4 regions of the Shewanella sp. MMG014 genome follow, and region 4 is predicted to be linked to each of the others. Evidence: predicted binding sites of a transcription regulator. Region 4 holds the regulator's gene; each other region holds the start of a gene.
What was found. The regulator sigma-54, encoded in region 4, starts transcription at its own class of promoters, with help from an activator protein. The targets are predictions, from matches to a motif close to GTTGGCACGNNNNTNGNNT.

Region 1 (4,209 bases), on a different contig from region 4:
CATTAATCGAGACTTCGGCTGCACGGCGCATCATATTAAACATGCTAATGCGAAGATGACGAGCAAAACGTTCGTTTACAATTTCCAGCGTCGGCATTCGCCCACGCACAATTCTATCTTGAGATGAGAAGTCATATACCCGAGTATCGTCATTCTCATTAATGTCATCTTCATCGACATCATCAACACCATGGAGTAGCGCATCAATTTCGTCTTGGCTTAATAAATCACTCACGTCATCACCTTGGCTTTTTCACTGGCGTTATTGCATTACGAAGCCAGTAAATAGTACTTTTTCGACTATTTTTCGACCCGCTACAGGTTGCAATGTATTTTGCACGTTTAGTAAGGCCATTTGTCTTAACTCGTCTTTTCCAGCTTGAGTACTGAGCTTTTGAACATCAGCAGCACTAAATGTTGTCAGTAACGCATCTTCAATTAAAGGAATATGCATTTTAGCTGTTTGACCATCGTCGCCACGTACCATTAGTTGAACTTTAATTTCAACTAACCTTGCTCTATCGACTCCTGGTAAATTAAACAAAAACGGCCTAGGCATACCGACGTAGTTCGCTTTACCTTTGGTTGAATCATCTTCCACCACTTCACTTGTTGCTGCTGTGCCCGGAGTTGTTGAAGCAGACTCTTCATCTCCACCTAAAAAGAACATTGCAGCACCTGCGATAACCGCAAGCAACACCACACCTATTACAATAAAAATGATGAGCTTCTTTTTACTTTTAGGTTGGTTCTCTGTGGTTAACTCTAAAGACTCTTCTTCAGCCATAATTCATTCCATTTATTTATTGCGCTGCCAGTAAAATTATTAACATTCGCTATAGCGCACCAACAGTCTTAACTTGTTGGCTATAGATTACCGACTTAGGCGTAATAATCTATAGCAGAATTGCTACTCAGTGAATGTTTTGCTGCAATGTCGAGTTCTTGTGCTGATATTTCATCCAACATCGCATCACCATTGCTGTTTTGTTCATCATATTCAGATTTCGACTCGTTATCACCATCTTGAGAAACATGACTATCAGCAAGTTGAAGTCCTTCTTCAGCTAACATTTCGCGTAACTTAGGAATCGCTTGTTCGACGAGATCTCTTGTTTGTGATTGTGCGACTTGAAACTGTACTTGCGTTTGCTCACCGTGAACTTGAACTCTCACGACCATATGGCCGAGCTCGGCAGGATCAAGTCGAATTTCAGCATGTTGAACGCCTTGTCCAACCATAGTGATTAATTGCTGCTTCATCACTGGAGCAAATTTTTGAATCATATCTTGCATGTTCACCGCAGCTTCAGCCCCTTGGCGTAAAGATAGCTGAAATTGTGGGACATCACTTTTATGTTGCGCCGTAAAGCTGCTTTGATTTTGTAATGCTTTTACTTCTGTTGACTCTGGTGTTAACTCAGACGTTGCTGCGCTAGCAGCTGAACTGGCCAACGCTGCATTTTTAGCTATTTGTTTATCCATTGACACTGTTAACTCTGCTTTGGACAAATTGATTTGAGGCACTTCTTTAGAGGATGACTTCGTCTCTGCTTGGCTTGCTTCGCCTAATATCGTGCCTTTTTCGGCATTGAGATTCGCCTCTGCAGTATTTTTACTGGCTTGCATTTCAAGTGTCGTATTAACCACTGACTGAGGGTTCACTAATGATGCATTATTTGTTTGATTGGTATTAGCTTGCGTATTGGACGCTAAATTAGCGACGTTTTTAACTGAGTCACTGTCAGCCGCACCTTCATTAGCATTTGCAAGCACAGCTTGCTTATCTGTCAGAGCCATTAAAGGCAACGCTTGTTCACCGCTTAGCTGATGCTGACGATTGAAATCAGCAATCAATTGATTAAGCTGCGCTGGCGTGAGGCTCGCTAATTTCTCGCTATCCATTGATGAAAACTCACTTAACTGAGTAAGCTGTTCAGCCGTCAACGATGATAGAAAAGCGTTGACGGTTTCATCAACCTCAGTCTCAAGTTGTTCATCAGAGTTGATTGTCTGAGTATTTGCCAATAATTCAGAATCCAGCATGTCAGAATCTATTGCTGAGCCTTCGTCCGCTAAAAGCTCTTCATCTAACGGCAATTCTTTGCCACTTGGATCTGAAGGCCCGACTTTATCAAAATTTTCAGACATGCCAATTTGCGCAAAAATTAACTCTACATCAGCCTCTTCAATTGCGACATCAGACTGCTCTTCTACATTTGTCTCGCTACTTTTTGCCAACTTGGTCTTTTCAACATCCATTTGTGACGCTTGGTTAAAAACAGATAGAAAAGATTGATTATCAGCACCTTGCGATTTATCTGAACCAGTAACACTTGCAACTTTACCACTATTGCCTAATAAAATATTACTCATCTGCTGCATAACCAACTCCAAATCACTCCCCTAATCGAAACCATTTTCAAGGTCATTTCTGGGGGTTTATCCATTGTCACAAAGCTGACACTTTGCGAAGTTAATACAAGTAACTAGCAAATTAAATGCCAAACTTTTATCTTTGTAAAAAGTTGCAAATTGGTAAGAGTAATGACAGTAAACAGTGAAATGAAACTAATGATGAATTGATAAAAATAATAAAAAGACCTTAGCGAGATTTCTTGCGGATAAACTGCTGCATAGCAAATTCATCTGATGCTTTTTGTTCCTTTTTATTGGCAAGCTGCTGGGCTTTTTGGGCGTTTTTTTCAAGTAACAATTCAACAGCTTTGCGCTTTTGTTGTTTTTCTTGCCAGTGAACCTGACGATAACCCGTTTGTTTCTCAGCCTCTTTTACCGCATTAACTTGTTGTAATAAGGCTTGATCTACTTGCTTTATAAATTCATGAAAAGAATGATACTGGCTTGCGCTGAGGGTTTTCCCTTGGTTTTCGCCCATTTGTTTCATGTATTCAAGCCGATAATTATTAAGCGCATCAAGTTGGCTTTGATGTTTTTGTTGTTCAAGCTGAGCAGACTTTAGCTGAAGCGCAGCTTGCTCTTCAGCTTCTTTGTTCAACTTTAATACGGTTAACAAGGGATCAGTTCGGCGCATTATTTACATTGAGCAGCAATCTGCCCAACCATAGTTTGACTATCATCAAAAGTAATTACATCTTTAAAGCCTTGCCTTAAAAAGGCATTCATAGCCGGTTGTAGGCGAATCGCATTATCAATTCGAGGGTCACTCCCTTGGGAATAAGCACCAATCGAAACAAGATCTCTGTTTTGCTGATACAAGGAATACATTTGTTTAACCAGTCGCATCGACTCAAGGTGCTCTGCTGAAATAACCATAGGCGCAACACGACTAATAGATTGTTCAATATCTATTGCAGGGTAATGCCCTGAATCTGCAAGCGTCCTTGATAACACAATATGACCATCTAAAATCGCTCGAGACGCATCTGCAATGGGATCTTGTTGATCATCACCTTCGGTTAATACCGTATAAAACGCAGTAATAGAGCCTTGCCCCGGTCCACCATTACCGGCTCGTTCCACTAAACGTGGCAGCTTGGCAAATACTGAAGGCGGATAGCCTTTGGTTGCTGGCGGCTCCCCGACGGCAAGGGCAACTTCACGTTGCGCTTGAGCATATCGAGTTAAACTGTCCATCAATAACAAGACGTTATAGCCGAGATCTCTAAAGTATTCAGCTATTCGTGTAGACGTTTCACACGCTCGAAGTCGCATTAACGGTGAAGTATCAGCTGGCGCAGCGATAACGACCGAACGAGCTCGACCTTCAGGGCCCAAAATTTCTTCAATAAATTCTTTTACTTCTCGACCACGCTCTCCCACTAAGCCAACAACAATAATATCTGCCGTTGTCCCCCGGGTCATCATGCCAAGTAGCACACTTTTACCGACACCAGAACCAGCAAATAATCCCATACGCTGACCTTTACCTACGGTTAGCATGGCATTAATCGCTCTGACTCCCACATCTAAGGGTTCTGAAATAGCCCGTCGAGAAAGCGGGTTAATCGGTGGTGCATGTCTTGACGCTTGCTGTTCTGTGTTTAATGGGCCTAAACCATCCAACGGTGCACCACTACCATCAAGCACGCGCCCTAATAAACTTAAACCGACATTTAACCCTGATTGCTCACCTAAGGGTTGAACTCTTGCTCCTGGTAACACACCTCTTAATTCTTCTACCGGCATCAAATACAAGAGTTCATCATCAAATCCAACCACTTCAGCAAT
Region 2 (4,209 bases), on a different contig from region 4:
CTCGATCAGTGAGGTGTTAATCGACAGCCATTTAGAGCGTTCATTTGCTTGGTATCTTAAAGCGAATGACCCCGTAAGCTATTGTCCTGATAGACACCAAGCACTCGAATATGCTCGTAACTATGACAACGCAGAATTATTAGCTAAGGCGATGACGCAAACTGCCTTTTGCTTTATTGAACCTGACAATGTCTATAAGGGCATAGACTTATTAGATGAAGCATTGCTGATTGTGGATAGAAGTGACAGTTTGAATGTCAATCGTAAGGCAATGATATATAACGCCACAGGCAGCTTATATCGTCGTGTAGGCTTACACCAACGCGGCTACGAAAACTTTCAAAAAGCGTATGAAACTTGGAAAACCATTAACGATATTGAAGACATGTTCAATATGCAGCACAACATGGTGAGCCAAGCGATTAAGCTAGGTGACTGGGATAAAGCCGAAGACAATATTCAGCAGCAATTTGAACTTGCCCGTCAGGCCACAAAGCCAAATGATCTGTTATTTTTCTCCCATCTTAATGCTGGCAGAGTGGCGCTAAGAACTTTTGATTTTAATCAAGCGGTATTGCATCTCGAAAAAGCCATATCGTTAAAAGACACCACTAAAGAGCAGTATTTTGTCACAAGTGGTTATTTGTATCTGGCGATTGCGTATGTTCGTAGTGGTAACCTACCTCGCGCTGCGGAAATGGCACAGATATTTAGGCAAAATAAAAACTTCCCAGCCAACATGAAAGCCATGTTTTTAAAAGCGGATGCGATTATTGCCCTTGCGGCAGGCGAGTCGAATAAAGCTGCTAACTTGTTTTTGGAAGTTATTGATGTTGAAAGAGAAGATAATCAAAGCATTATCGATAATAAGGTACTGACAACGTCACTTGATCATAATATAAAACTAGCGAGTTTTGAGAATGAGTTATTAGCCAATCGCTTAGCCATTAATGAACTCAACTGGGCCGCCGTTGCTGATAAAGAACGCATTAGCGATTTAAAGCTAACCTTATTTCTGGTCTTGGCCATTGTATTGTTTAGTGTGATTTTAGTGTTATTGCATTCTCGAAAGACGTTGAAAAAACGTGCTCAAACCGATTATCTCACCGGATTATCAAATAGAGGCTATACCTTCCGAAAAGGCCAGCGCATTATAGAAAGATCCATCAAAAAACAGCGCCCAGCCTCAGTGATAATTTTTGATATTGATAACTTTAAAGCAATTAATGATCGCTATGGGCATCATATTGGTGATTTAGCGATTAAGGCGGCTGCCAAACGTGCAAGCAGTTGGCTCAAAAAACAAGACTTAGTCGGGCGTATTGGTGGAGAGGAGTTTTTGATTGTATTAGACAACACCACGCTGGACGAAGCCTTTACCATCTCAGATAGGTTGAGAAACGGTATTGCGGCTCAATCATTTCACTTTGATGGGATTGAAGTGGAGTTTACGATTAGTTTAGGGGTCGCGACATTGAGTGCTGGTCAGCCATCAAATTTATCCGATCTTACCAAGCAAGCAGATGATGCATTATACCAAGCGAAGTTTTCTGGTAAGAATAAAGTCTACCTTGCTCCCCAATGTGCTTAAAGCCCAGTTAACGAGGCGAGGGTATATCCAACAGTGCAGAGAAATAGATAAAAAAGCAAGCAACGAAACCCTTGGAGTGGATGCAATGTTTAGTTGAGTTAAACATTCTCGTTGCCTGCCAATGTCTTTCGACGTCAGAATGATAAGTGAAAGCTTGCAAAGGCCAAACTCGCATTTGAAGGATCAGATCCTCACCTACATATCATCCATACGATTAACAGCTTGAGCTAATTGTCGATGGCGTTGATTAAGCGAATCAGTGATGTTCTGTAATTGAATCAGCAAATCTTGATTGGGGATTACGTTGGTTGTGACATTAAGCCAAACGATGATGTTTTCATGAAGCGTGTCGACGTGCTCCATCAACTCATGGGTTTTGACATTAGAGGCAACATGAATATCTTTTGTCGCACTAATAATGCTTTTCTCGATATCTTCATCTATCCATGTGTTAAGCAGTGACTCTGGCATTCTCAATTTTATATCGCGTATGTACTGGATATTTTCACGTTGTTTTTGAATTAAATAATGCAGCAACATCCGAGATCGTTCAGTTTCTGTTTCATCTAATAAGCGTTCACACGCCATCGAAATAGCTTCATAAACATCAATCAAATGATCTAATACCTCAAAAGCCTGGTTAAATCGCATGCTCACTCCTTACATAGCGGGTTTCGCTAGTTCAAATAAGCCATTTCTAGGTTAAATTTCAGCCCTAATGTAATGACAGTTTATTAAGGTGTAGTCGATAGTGTGAACAATGTAAAATTGCACCTTTATAGTGCATCGATGATGTAAAAGTCAGCACAACATTGTTTGAATCTTGAATTTTTAATCCTATTTATGATTCCGTGCGTTAATAAATTAATATTTAAAATCAATAGCTAAAGTCAGTAATTAACCAATTTGGTGCATTTTATATCAAGCTGGCATGTTCCCTGTAACGTTTAATTTAATCACACAATGATTAGCGAAATGGCAGGGGAAGAAAATGACGACTCAACCGCTTATTTTTACCGATATGGATGGCACTTTACTCGACCACTATGACTATAGTTTTTCGAGTGCAATTGGCGTGATAGAGGCGTTGGTTGAAAAACAAATTCCTATTATTCCCAATACCAGTAAAACCTTTGCTGAAATGGAAAAAATTCAACAAACCATTGGTTTTAATTCTCCATTTATTTCTGAAAATGGCGCCGTGGTATATATCCCAATTGGTTACTTTGAACAACAACCTGAAGATACTGTGACCGAGGGGTATTACTGGGTTAAAGCCTTTTGTGAAACAAGGCAACATTGGCTCAGTCTATTAGATAATCAAGCAAGTGAATTTGCAGAAGACTTCATTGGCTTTTCATCACTCAGTGCTGATGAGCTATGTGAACTCACCGACTTATCCGCAGAGAAAGCAGAACTTGCCTTAGTAAGGCATTACTCAGAGCCGCTATTGTGGACGGCTGATGAAGAGCGCAAGCAACGCTTTATTGACCATATGCAGAAGCTTGGTGCCAATATGTTGCAAGGTGGTCGATTTTTGCATGTGGGCGGCCATACCGACAAAGGGTGTGCAATGAACTGGCTGGCACAGGTTTATGCTAACGCATATCAGGTAGGGGTTAACACAATAGCATTGGGCGATAGCGGAAATGATAGTGCCATGCTTGAAGCCGCCGATATTGCGATTCAAATTAAGTCGCCAACCCATACTTTTCCAACAATTCAAACCAGCAATAAAACCATGCAAAGCCGCCACTATGGTCCCAAGGGTTGGGCTGAATGCTTGCAAGCGTTATTACTTGATTCTCCCACCCCAAGTTTATTTACAGCTGAGGAGGCATAACATGGCTGACTTTTATCAGAATGGCATTGTGACCACATTACATAATTTAACCCAGCGTACTCATGAGGAAATGGAAAAGGACCTCATGAAATTTGCCAAAACTCGACCACTGGGGTTAATTTTACCTTCGCTATATTCAGAGCTAGAAGGTGAAGCGTTACCCAATATCATTAATAAATTGAAAGATGTGCCGTATTTATCTGAAGTGGTAATAGGCTTAGACCGAGCTGATAAAGCGCAGTATCAGCAAGCGCTAAAATTCTTCAATCAATTACCGCAACATCACCGAGTATTATGGAACGATGGGCCAAGGTTACAAGCACTAGATGCAAAACTCAGTGCACTGGGTTTAGCGCCCAAAGAGTTAGGGAAAGGACGAAATGTTTGGTATTGCATGGGCTATATTTTAGCATCAGGCAAAACTGAGTCAGTCGCCCTACATGACTGTGACATCGTCACCTATGAAAAGTCATTGTTAGCACGCTTACTTTATCCTGTTGCTAACCCGCAGTTTAATTATGAGTTCAGTAAAGGTTATTACGCCCGCATGTCAGACGGCAAAATTAATGGTCGTGTGTCACGTCTGCTGGTCACGCCATTGATCAAAGCGCTGCAAAGAGTCGTTGGCCATAACGATTACCTTGAATACATGGACAGCTTTCGGTACCCACTGGCAGGTGAATTCTCCTTTCGACGTGATGTGCTAAATGATTTACGTATTCCGAGTGATTGGGGCTTAGAAATTGGCGTGCTCAGTGAAATGCACCGTAACTAT
Region 3 (4,209 bases), on a different contig from region 4:
CATTTTCAGCAAACCTTGTCGTATCAGCAACACCGTCACCAGTCGTATCAGCGCCGTATGAACCACCATTTGCTTGGTCAATATCAACTTGTTTGCCATCTACAGCATAGAATGCAACCCAATTACTTTCACCGGTATAAGCCCCTTCTGTCGGCTTAACAAAATAGGTGGTCATAATGTGCGATTCACCAAGTGAGTCATAAATCGTCACTGAAGTTGATTTATTAAACGTGTCAGGATCGTTGGGATCAAAGTTAGCAGGATCTAATGGCGTTTCACCCACATCAAGGTTCATCTGTAGGCCAATATTCTCAGTTTTTACTGGGCTACCTGCCGTATCAGGGATCTTAATTGGTTGAGTCGTCGTTAAACTAACCGAGGTAGAGTTACCGTCAGCATCGACTGGGAACCCTTGTAAATAGTTACCAGCTGAATCAGTCATGTAACTTTCTGAGTTAACTTTAAATGCGCCAGCACGAGTGAATGCGTGATCTTGAACTCCCACACCTGATGATGTCACAAAGAAACCACCGCCACTTATCGCCATATCTAAAGAGTTACTAGTAAACTGTAAACTGCCTTGCTGAAATTGCTGTGCAACCTGTGTCGTTGTCGCACCGCCACCGACAGCAGTTTTGCTGTTTGAGAAAATTGAATTAGCATATACGTCAGCAAACTCGGCACGAGATTCTTTAAAGCCTACGGTGTTAACGTTAGCAATGTTATTCGCAGTGGTATTGAGATCTTTTTGAGCTGCAGAAATACCACTCAAAGCAATGTTAAACGACATAATTCACCCCTTTCCTACTCATTCTGTTTGTTTTACTGACTGCCACAGCTGCCAGCTTTAAATTTGATAAGCTAATTAACTTTCAGTGACAGCTAAGACATCTGACAGCTGAATACCACCAATACCACGTAGGTTTAATATTGCCCCTGTTGTGGTGTTACCCAGTGACACGCTCGTCACATGCGCATAGGTCGATACTGCTAAATCTTCTGATTTTCCATCAATTTTGCCGTTCGCTTTTATCGCGTAATTGCCTTCAGGAGCTGGGTCGCCATTTTTATCTAGCCCATCCCATGACACATCAATGTTACCGCCAGCAGAGCCGTCAACTTCAAAGGTTTTAATAACTTGGCCACTTTCATCTTCAATACTGACTGTTATCGTATCGATAGAAGTTGGTGTACTTATCACGCCATTGACTTCTGGACTATCTGACGATATGTGCCCCGTATCAGACGGAATTAACACTTTACGGCCTACTAAACTTGAAGCCTGCAGCGCCTGACTCGAACTCGTTAAGTTATTTAAGTTGAGAATTTCTTCATTCAACTTGGCAATACCGTCAACGGTTGAGAATGATGCCATTTGCGAAATCATTTGATCGTTTTCAACAGGCTTAAATGGATCTTGCATTGATAACTGTTGACTCAATAAAGCAAAGAAATCTGATTGAGTCAGTTCCTGGCTATTAGGTTCAGGTGTTTCTGGCTCTCCTTGTAAGGCCACACTGTCTAAAAATGCATTCCCCGTACTGGCTGTTTCTTGTGTATTGGATGCAATACCAGTACTACTAGCAGATTGAGTCTGTGGTAAAGACTGACTGCTGTAAGGATTAATGAGGCTCATCTTTTACCCCCCACAAAATTCATATTACTTACCCATACGAAGTGTTTGTTGCAGCATAGATTTTGCCGCATCAGCCACTTGGACATTCATTTGATAAGAACGAGATGCTGAAATCATATCCGCCATCTCTTCCATCACATTGACATTCGGTTTGTAAATAAAGCCGTCACCATCAGCCATAGGATGATCAGGAGAAAACTCCTTTAATAACGGTTTATCACTTTCAACAATGCCCTTAACATTGACACTGTGAGAACTATTTTGCTCATGGCTTGCTTTGGCCATTTCAGCTTCAAAAATCGGATGACGAGCCTTATAAGTTTGATCAACACTACTGGAAACTGAATCAGCATTGGCAATGTTACTGGCGGTAGTATTAAGTCGCACTGATTGTGCTGACATACCAGAACCCGACACATTAAAAATATTAAATAGACTCATGATTAATCACCTCTAATAGCTTTACGCATGCCTGAGAACTTGCTTTCAAGAAAACCCAGTGACATTTGATATTCCAAGGAGTTCTGCATAAAGGCCGCTTGTTCTTGTTGAGAATCAACGGTGTTGCCATCACCTGTATCTGGTTGATTAGGCACTCTAAACTTAACGTTTTCCTGGCTTAACGCTTTCAAGTCGAAATGTTTGTCAGTTGTTTGACTCATCTGTAATCCACTTTGCTTAGCGCGTGCGCTGTTCATTGCTGCAGCAAAGTCGACATCTCGAGCTTTATAACCTGGCGTATTAGCATTGGCGATGTTGCTGGATAGCACTTCAGCCCGTTGTGCACGTATGCCCAAAGAGTATTGATGTATACCTAAACCATTTTCAAAATTAATCGCCATAAAATTGCCTCCACCAGCTAACTGACAGAATTAAAGCAAAGCTTATGCCAAAAAAATTAGATTATTAGAAATGAAATGATAAAAATGAAAATGCCAACGAATGCTGGCATTAATAAATAAAAATATTCAACTATTACAATAAATTATAGTTAACTCTTCTTCTGGTAATATATACCAGGGTTGCACCTAACCATATTGAACTCGTCCGTTAATCCTGAGATAGACTCTGACGCCCCTAAAAACAAAATACCGTTAGGATTTAAAGCGGCAGCAAATTGCCGCAATATTTTTGCTTTTGCCTCTGGGGCAAAATAAATCAGAACATTACGGCAAAAAATAATATCAAACTTTCCTAAAAGGCTATAACTTTCAAGAAGATTGTGTGCCCTAAAGTTTACCAAACGCTTCACATTATCTTTTACTTTCATGTTACCGGAAGGCAAAGGATCAAAAAATTGGCGCTTACGCTCAGGTGATAACCCTCTAGCGAGGGCTAAACTATCGTATTCAGCATTTTTACAACGCTCAAGCATTGACGGAGATAAATCTGTCGCTTGAATGGTTGCATTACCCGGTAATGCGCCTGGTTTACGTTGCTGGTATTCCAAAATCGTCATCGCAAGCGAATAAGGCTCTTGCCCTGAAGAACAAGCAGCAGACCAAATTTTTAACGGTCTTCCTAAGCGACTGTATTCAGGTAATAACGCATTATTGAGCAACTCGAACGGATATTTGTCCCTAAACCACAAGGTCTCATTCGTTGTCATTGCATCAATGACTTCGGCCCTTAAATGCCTTTCCGTTGGCTTCATCGACCTTTTAACCACTTCTGATAATGACGGCAAATCATATTTACCCATCAAAGGAGCTAATCGGCTTCTTACTAAATATTGCTTGTTGTCACCTAATACAATGCCGCTGTGCTGTTCTAAAAAGAGCTTAAACTGATTATATTCTGCTTCAGCGAGTGATTTATTCGTCACATTTACATCCTATTATAAGAAATGACACTAGCGTCACTTCAGAGTGAACAGGTTACTTTTATTAACTTATCACGACTATCGACAAGCACAACGTATTGCTCACAATAACTGTCTGACTATCTATTTAATCATAGTCAGACTTATCAATATTGCTTATAAAATTAGGTGTTTATTTACAGCAGATGCTAATTCATCTGGATTAAACTTGGCGATAAAGTCATTGGCACCCACTTTCTCAACCATTGCTTGGTTAAATACACCACTAAGGGATGTATGAAGTACCACTTTAATGTCTTTCAACTTAGGATCGTCTCTAATTTCAGCCGTTAAGGTATAACCATCCATTTCTGGCATTTCGATATCCGAAATAATCAAAGGTATTTCTTCAGCAACATTATCCATCTCTGTCGCAATCGCTTTAAGCTTTTCTAGCGCATCTTTACCATCAATGGCGGTATCAATTTGCAAATTAAGCGACTCAAGCGAACGAATAATTTGTTTACGGGCCACTGCAGAATCATCAATGACCATGATGTGATAATGCTGGTCACGATCAATGGTTAACGCTTCATTAGCTTCTTCACTGATTTCAGTCTTAACAGGTGATATTTCGTCTAAGATTTTTTCAACATCTAAAATCTCAACCAATTCACCTTCGATTTCTGTTACCGCAGTTAAATAAGAGTTACGCCCAGCCCCTTGTGGTGGTGGCATAATCGATTCCCAGTTCATATTGATAATACGTTCA
Region 4 (4,209 bases):
TGGCGAGCGCTAACTTGGTGTTTACTGTTACTGAAGCGCTGTGTGAGTTGATCTGCAATATAAACCGAGCGATGCTGTCCACCTGTGCAGCCAATCGCGATGGTAAGGTAACTGCGATTATTGCGCTCAAGATGCGGCATCCAAGTATCAAATAAATTCTCAATCTGCCAGATGAACTTATTGACTAGGGGTTGTCTGCCTAAGAATTCTTGTACTGGTTGATCAAGACCCGTTAATGGTCTTAACTCAGGCTCCCAATGTGGGTTTGGCAAAAAGCGGACATCAAACATAAAGTCGGCTTCAGTAGGCATACCGTGCTTGAATCCAAATGATTCAAAGTGAATGACTAATTCTTTATCAACACTGCCCATAAGAATTTGTCGGACTTGATCGCTCAAATCGTAAATATTCAGCTGAGATGTGTCGATGTAGTGATCAACCATTTTGGCGATTGGCTCGAGCAATCGACCTTCAAGTTGAATCGCTTCTTGTAATGAGATTTGATTTTTTGACAGCGGGTGTAATCGACGTGTTTCACTGTATCGTTTAAGCAGTACTTGATCATTGGCATTTAAAAATAAACTAATGATCGTGGTATCGTCGGACAACAAAGCGATTTGCTGCTCTAATACTTTGCCTTGCTCTTCGATATTACGCACATCAACACTGATGGCGACAAGTTCGTTATTTCCTTTTAGCTGCTCTAGTAGGCTGCCAATCAGTGGGAGAGGTAGGTTATCAACACAGTAATAACCTAAATCCTCTAACACTCTTAAAGCAACTGACTTACCTGAGCCCGATCGTCCTGATACGATGACAAGTTTCATGCAGTAATAACCTGATACAGTTCTGTAGCGTCATGACTCTTTCGAAGTCTTTTAAGGATGAGTTTATCGCTTAATTTCTCAGCCATACTTGATAACGTGCTTAAGTGTTGCTGACATTGCTCAGAAGGAACCAATAAGGCAAATAAAATGTCTACTGGCTTCTTATCAATAGCATCAAAGTCGATAGCTTCTTCACATTTGATCAAAATAGCGATCGGCGATTCAATGTCGTCTAAACGCCCATGTGGAATCGCAATGCCATTGCCGATACCTGTGCTACCCATTTTTTCACGTGCTATTAAACTTTCGAAAATAGCTTGTGAAGATAGAGTAGGGTACTGGTCAGCCATTAAATTGCTGATAAGTTCCAGTACCTTTTTCTTACTGCCCGGAGTGGCACAGGTAGTGCACGCCGGCTGCAGGATGGTGCGAAGTTCCATCGTTAGTGTTTAATTAACTTCTCTTTGTGTTTAATTACCTGACGGTCTAATTTGTCTATCAGGGCGTCAATTGCGACATACATATCTGCGTTTTGAGATACGGCAAAAACTTCACCTCCTTTGAGGTGCAATTTAGCTTCGGCAATCTGTTGTAACTTTTGTACATTGAGCACAACGTGAACATTATTGATCTGTTCGAAGTGACGTTCAAGCTTTGAAAACTTAGTTTGCACATACTCACGTAAAGATTGAGTAATTTCGATATGGTGTCCAGTCAGGTTAATTTGCATAGATCATCCTCCAATAACAAAGGCTTATAAGCTTTTGCGTTGGTTTGAGGGAGGGATGAGCATTGCTTCACGATATTTGGCGATCGTACGCCGAGCAACATTGATCCCTTGTTCTGCCAGTAGCGTCGCCATTTTACTATCGCTAAGTGGCTTTTTCTGGTTTTCTGCGGCGACCAGCTTTTTGATAAAGGCTCTGATTGCTGTAGAAGAACACTCTCCGCCATCATCGGTACTTACGTGGCTAGAGAAGAAGTATTTTAGTTCAAAAAGGCCGCGAGGGGTGTGCATATATTTTTGAGTTGTAACCCGTGAGATGGTCGATTCATGCATCTCTACCGCTTCGGCAATATCATTTAATACCATAGGCTTCATGGCTTCTTCGCCGAACTCAAAGAAACCTTGCTGGAATTGAACAATACAATTTGCCACTTTTAACAGGGTTTCATTGCGGCTTTCAATACTTTTAATAAACCATTTGGCTTCTTGTAAGTGACCGCGAATGAATTGGCTGTCAGCTTGATTGGCTGAGCCTTTTGCCATGGCCGCATATTGCTGATTTACGCCTATTTTAGGCATATTATCTGGGTTTAATTCAACGACCCAACGGCCATTCTTTTTAAACACTGTGACATCTGGGATGACGTACTCATCTTTGATTGGAGTAATTTGTAACCCTGGGCGAGGGTTCAGTGTTTGGATAAATTGAATCGCTTCGCGTAAATCATCTTCTTTAAGCTTGGTTTTACGCATTAGTAATCTGAAATCACGGCCTGCTATTAAATCTAGGTGTTCAGATATCAGTAATTTTACATTTTCTATGCAAGGGATTTCGCTTGGGTATTGTCCCAATTGAATCATCAAACATTCGCTTAAATTTCTTGCAGCGACACCCACTGGATCAAAATGTTGTACACGCTTTAATACGGCTTCAACCTCATCAAGTTCAATATCCTCAAGACCGAGTGCATCGAGAATATCTTCTGTTGATTGGGTTAAGTAACCTCTATCATCAATTGCGTCGATGATGGCTGTCGCAATGGCGAGGTCATTTTCAGAAAATGGGGTTAAGTTTTTTTGCCATTCTAAATGTTCGTACAAACCTTCAGTCGTTTCACCTTGAAATGGCATATCGTCATCACGGCTTACAGCGCCAGAACCTGAGTTAGGAGAGGCGGTGTAGACTTCATCCCAAGTGGTATCCATTGGTAAGTCTTCAGGCATGGACTCTTTCGTAAGTGACTCTGTGGTATCGACTGATGAGGTGTCTTTTTCTACGCTGACTTGGCTGTTATCGCTAAAATCGGTGTCAGTTTGCTGAGCATTGTCTTTGACTGGTTCTTTTGCTTTGGCAAACTCATCCTCAAGCTCAAGAAGAGGATTTGAGTCAAGTGCTTGCTGAATTTCTTGCTGTAGCTCCAAAGAGGAAAGTTGCAATAAGCGAATGGCTTGTTGCAACTGCGGGGTCATTGTCAGGTGTTGACCCATTTTAAGTTGGAGTGAGGCTTTCATTTACCGCTTATCCCTAATTGAATTTCATCATCGCGACTACAATGTTATGGGTCTAGCACTTTTGTAAGTGTTAGCTAGACTTTAACCGAACTTGGGTTCTACTTTGCCAAAAATTAGCGTTACGTTTTGAGTCTAGTGTATAACGCTAAAAAGTGGGACTGGTTGGCCGCGAAAATGCCATGCTTGTACACTAAAGAATGCTAACTATAGCTTGAATTGCTCACCTAAGTATACTGACCTGACTTGCTGATTGTCTAAGATCTCAGCAGGCGTACCTTCAGCAATTAAATCTCCGTGGCTGACAATATACGCACGCTCACATACATCAAGTGTTTCACGGACATTATGGTCGGTAATCAATACGCCAAGACCACGATTTTTTAGTTGTTGAATAATTTTCTTAATATCTATCACAGAGATAGGATCAACACCCGCAAATGGTTCATCTAATAAAATAAACTTAGGATTGGCGGCTAAAGCGCGTGCTATTTCTACACGTCGACGTTCACCACCTGATAGAGCCATACCTTGGCTGTCACGAATATGGGTAATATTGAACTCTTCTAATAAGTGCTCTAACTCTTCGATTCGTTGCTCACTCGATAAGGTTTTACGGGTTTGCAGCACTGCCATGATGTTATCGTGCACAGTGAGTTTTCTAAAAATACTGGCTTCTTGAGGTAAGTAACCAATACCTTTACGAGCACGTAAATGCATTGGGTCTGCAGTCAAGTCGTCAGAATCAATCAAAATACGACCTTTATCGCTTTTGACTAAGCCAACAACCATATAAAAGGTTGTGGTTTTACCTGCACCATTTGGCCCTAAAAGACCAACAATCTGACCCGTTTTAACGGTTAGGCTAACGTTTTTGACAACTTGGCGGCTTTTATAGCTTTTTGCTAAGTTCTCAGCTGTTAAGGTAATTTGTGTCATTATTGCTTTTGCTCTGCCGCAGGGGTCGTTATGTCTGCATTGGTTGAGTTTTGAATATCAGATTCTTGAGGGGTGACTGATTCAAGGAGGGCATCAGTGTTAGTTTCAACAGCATTTGCCTCAGGAGTCACTGTTTGATTCTCAGTTACATTGTTAGATGCATTGTCAGTCGTATCAGCATCTGGGTTATCAAGCGAATCATTATTT

Region 1: the regulator sigma-54 is predicted to act here: its motif matches at 2,491-2,509, upstream of J8L86_RS14970 (flagellar hook-length control protein FliK).
Region 2: the regulator sigma-54 is predicted to act here: its motif matches at 2,517-2,535, upstream of J8L86_RS10585 (HAD-IIB family hydrolase).
Region 3: the regulator sigma-54 is predicted to act here: its motif matches at 2,512-2,530, upstream of flgB (flagellar basal body rod protein FlgB).

Annotation. Positions count from the first base shown of each region.
Region 1 is NZ_JAGJDZ010000009.1:85,783-89,991, reverse strand. Features, by position in the region: gene fliM (flagellar motor switch protein FliM) at 1-235, opposite strand, end outside; gene fliL (flagellar basal body-associated protein FliL) at 263-787, opposite strand; gene J8L86_RS14970 (flagellar hook-length control protein FliK) at 883-2,385, opposite strand; gene fliJ (flagellar export protein FliJ) at 2,606-3,052, opposite strand; gene fliI (flagellar protein export ATPase FliI) at 3,052-4,209, opposite strand, start outside.
Region 2 is NZ_JAGJDZ010000005.1:292,226-296,434, reverse strand. Features, by position in the region: gene J8L86_RS10595 (tetratricopeptide repeat-containing diguanylate cyclase) at 1-1,591, shown strand, start outside; gene J8L86_RS10590 (hypothetical protein) at 1,787-2,242, opposite strand; gene J8L86_RS10585 (HAD-IIB family hydrolase) at 2,583-3,434, shown strand; gene J8L86_RS10580 (hypothetical protein) at 3,436-4,209, shown strand, end outside.
Region 3 is NZ_JAGJDZ010000009.1:59,305-63,513, reverse strand. Features, by position in the region: gene flgE (flagellar hook protein FlgE) at 1-790, opposite strand, end outside; gene flgD (flagellar hook assembly protein FlgD) at 866-1,636, opposite strand; gene flgC (flagellar basal body rod protein FlgC) at 1,661-2,077, opposite strand; gene flgB (flagellar basal body rod protein FlgB) at 2,080-2,478, opposite strand; gene J8L86_RS14835 (protein-glutamate O-methyltransferase) at 2,628-3,461, opposite strand; gene J8L86_RS14830 (chemotaxis protein CheV) at 3,615-4,209, opposite strand, start outside.
Region 4 is NZ_JAGJDZ010000003.1:199,266-203,474, forward strand. Features, by position in the region: gene rapZ (RNase adapter RapZ) at 1-827, opposite strand, end outside; gene ptsN (PTS IIA-like nitrogen regulatory protein PtsN) at 824-1,267, opposite strand; gene hpf (ribosome hibernation promoting factor) at 1,270-1,557, opposite strand; gene J8L86_RS06135 (RNA polymerase factor sigma-54) at 1,582-3,066, opposite strand; gene lptB (LPS export ABC transporter ATP-binding protein) at 3,271-4,002, opposite strand.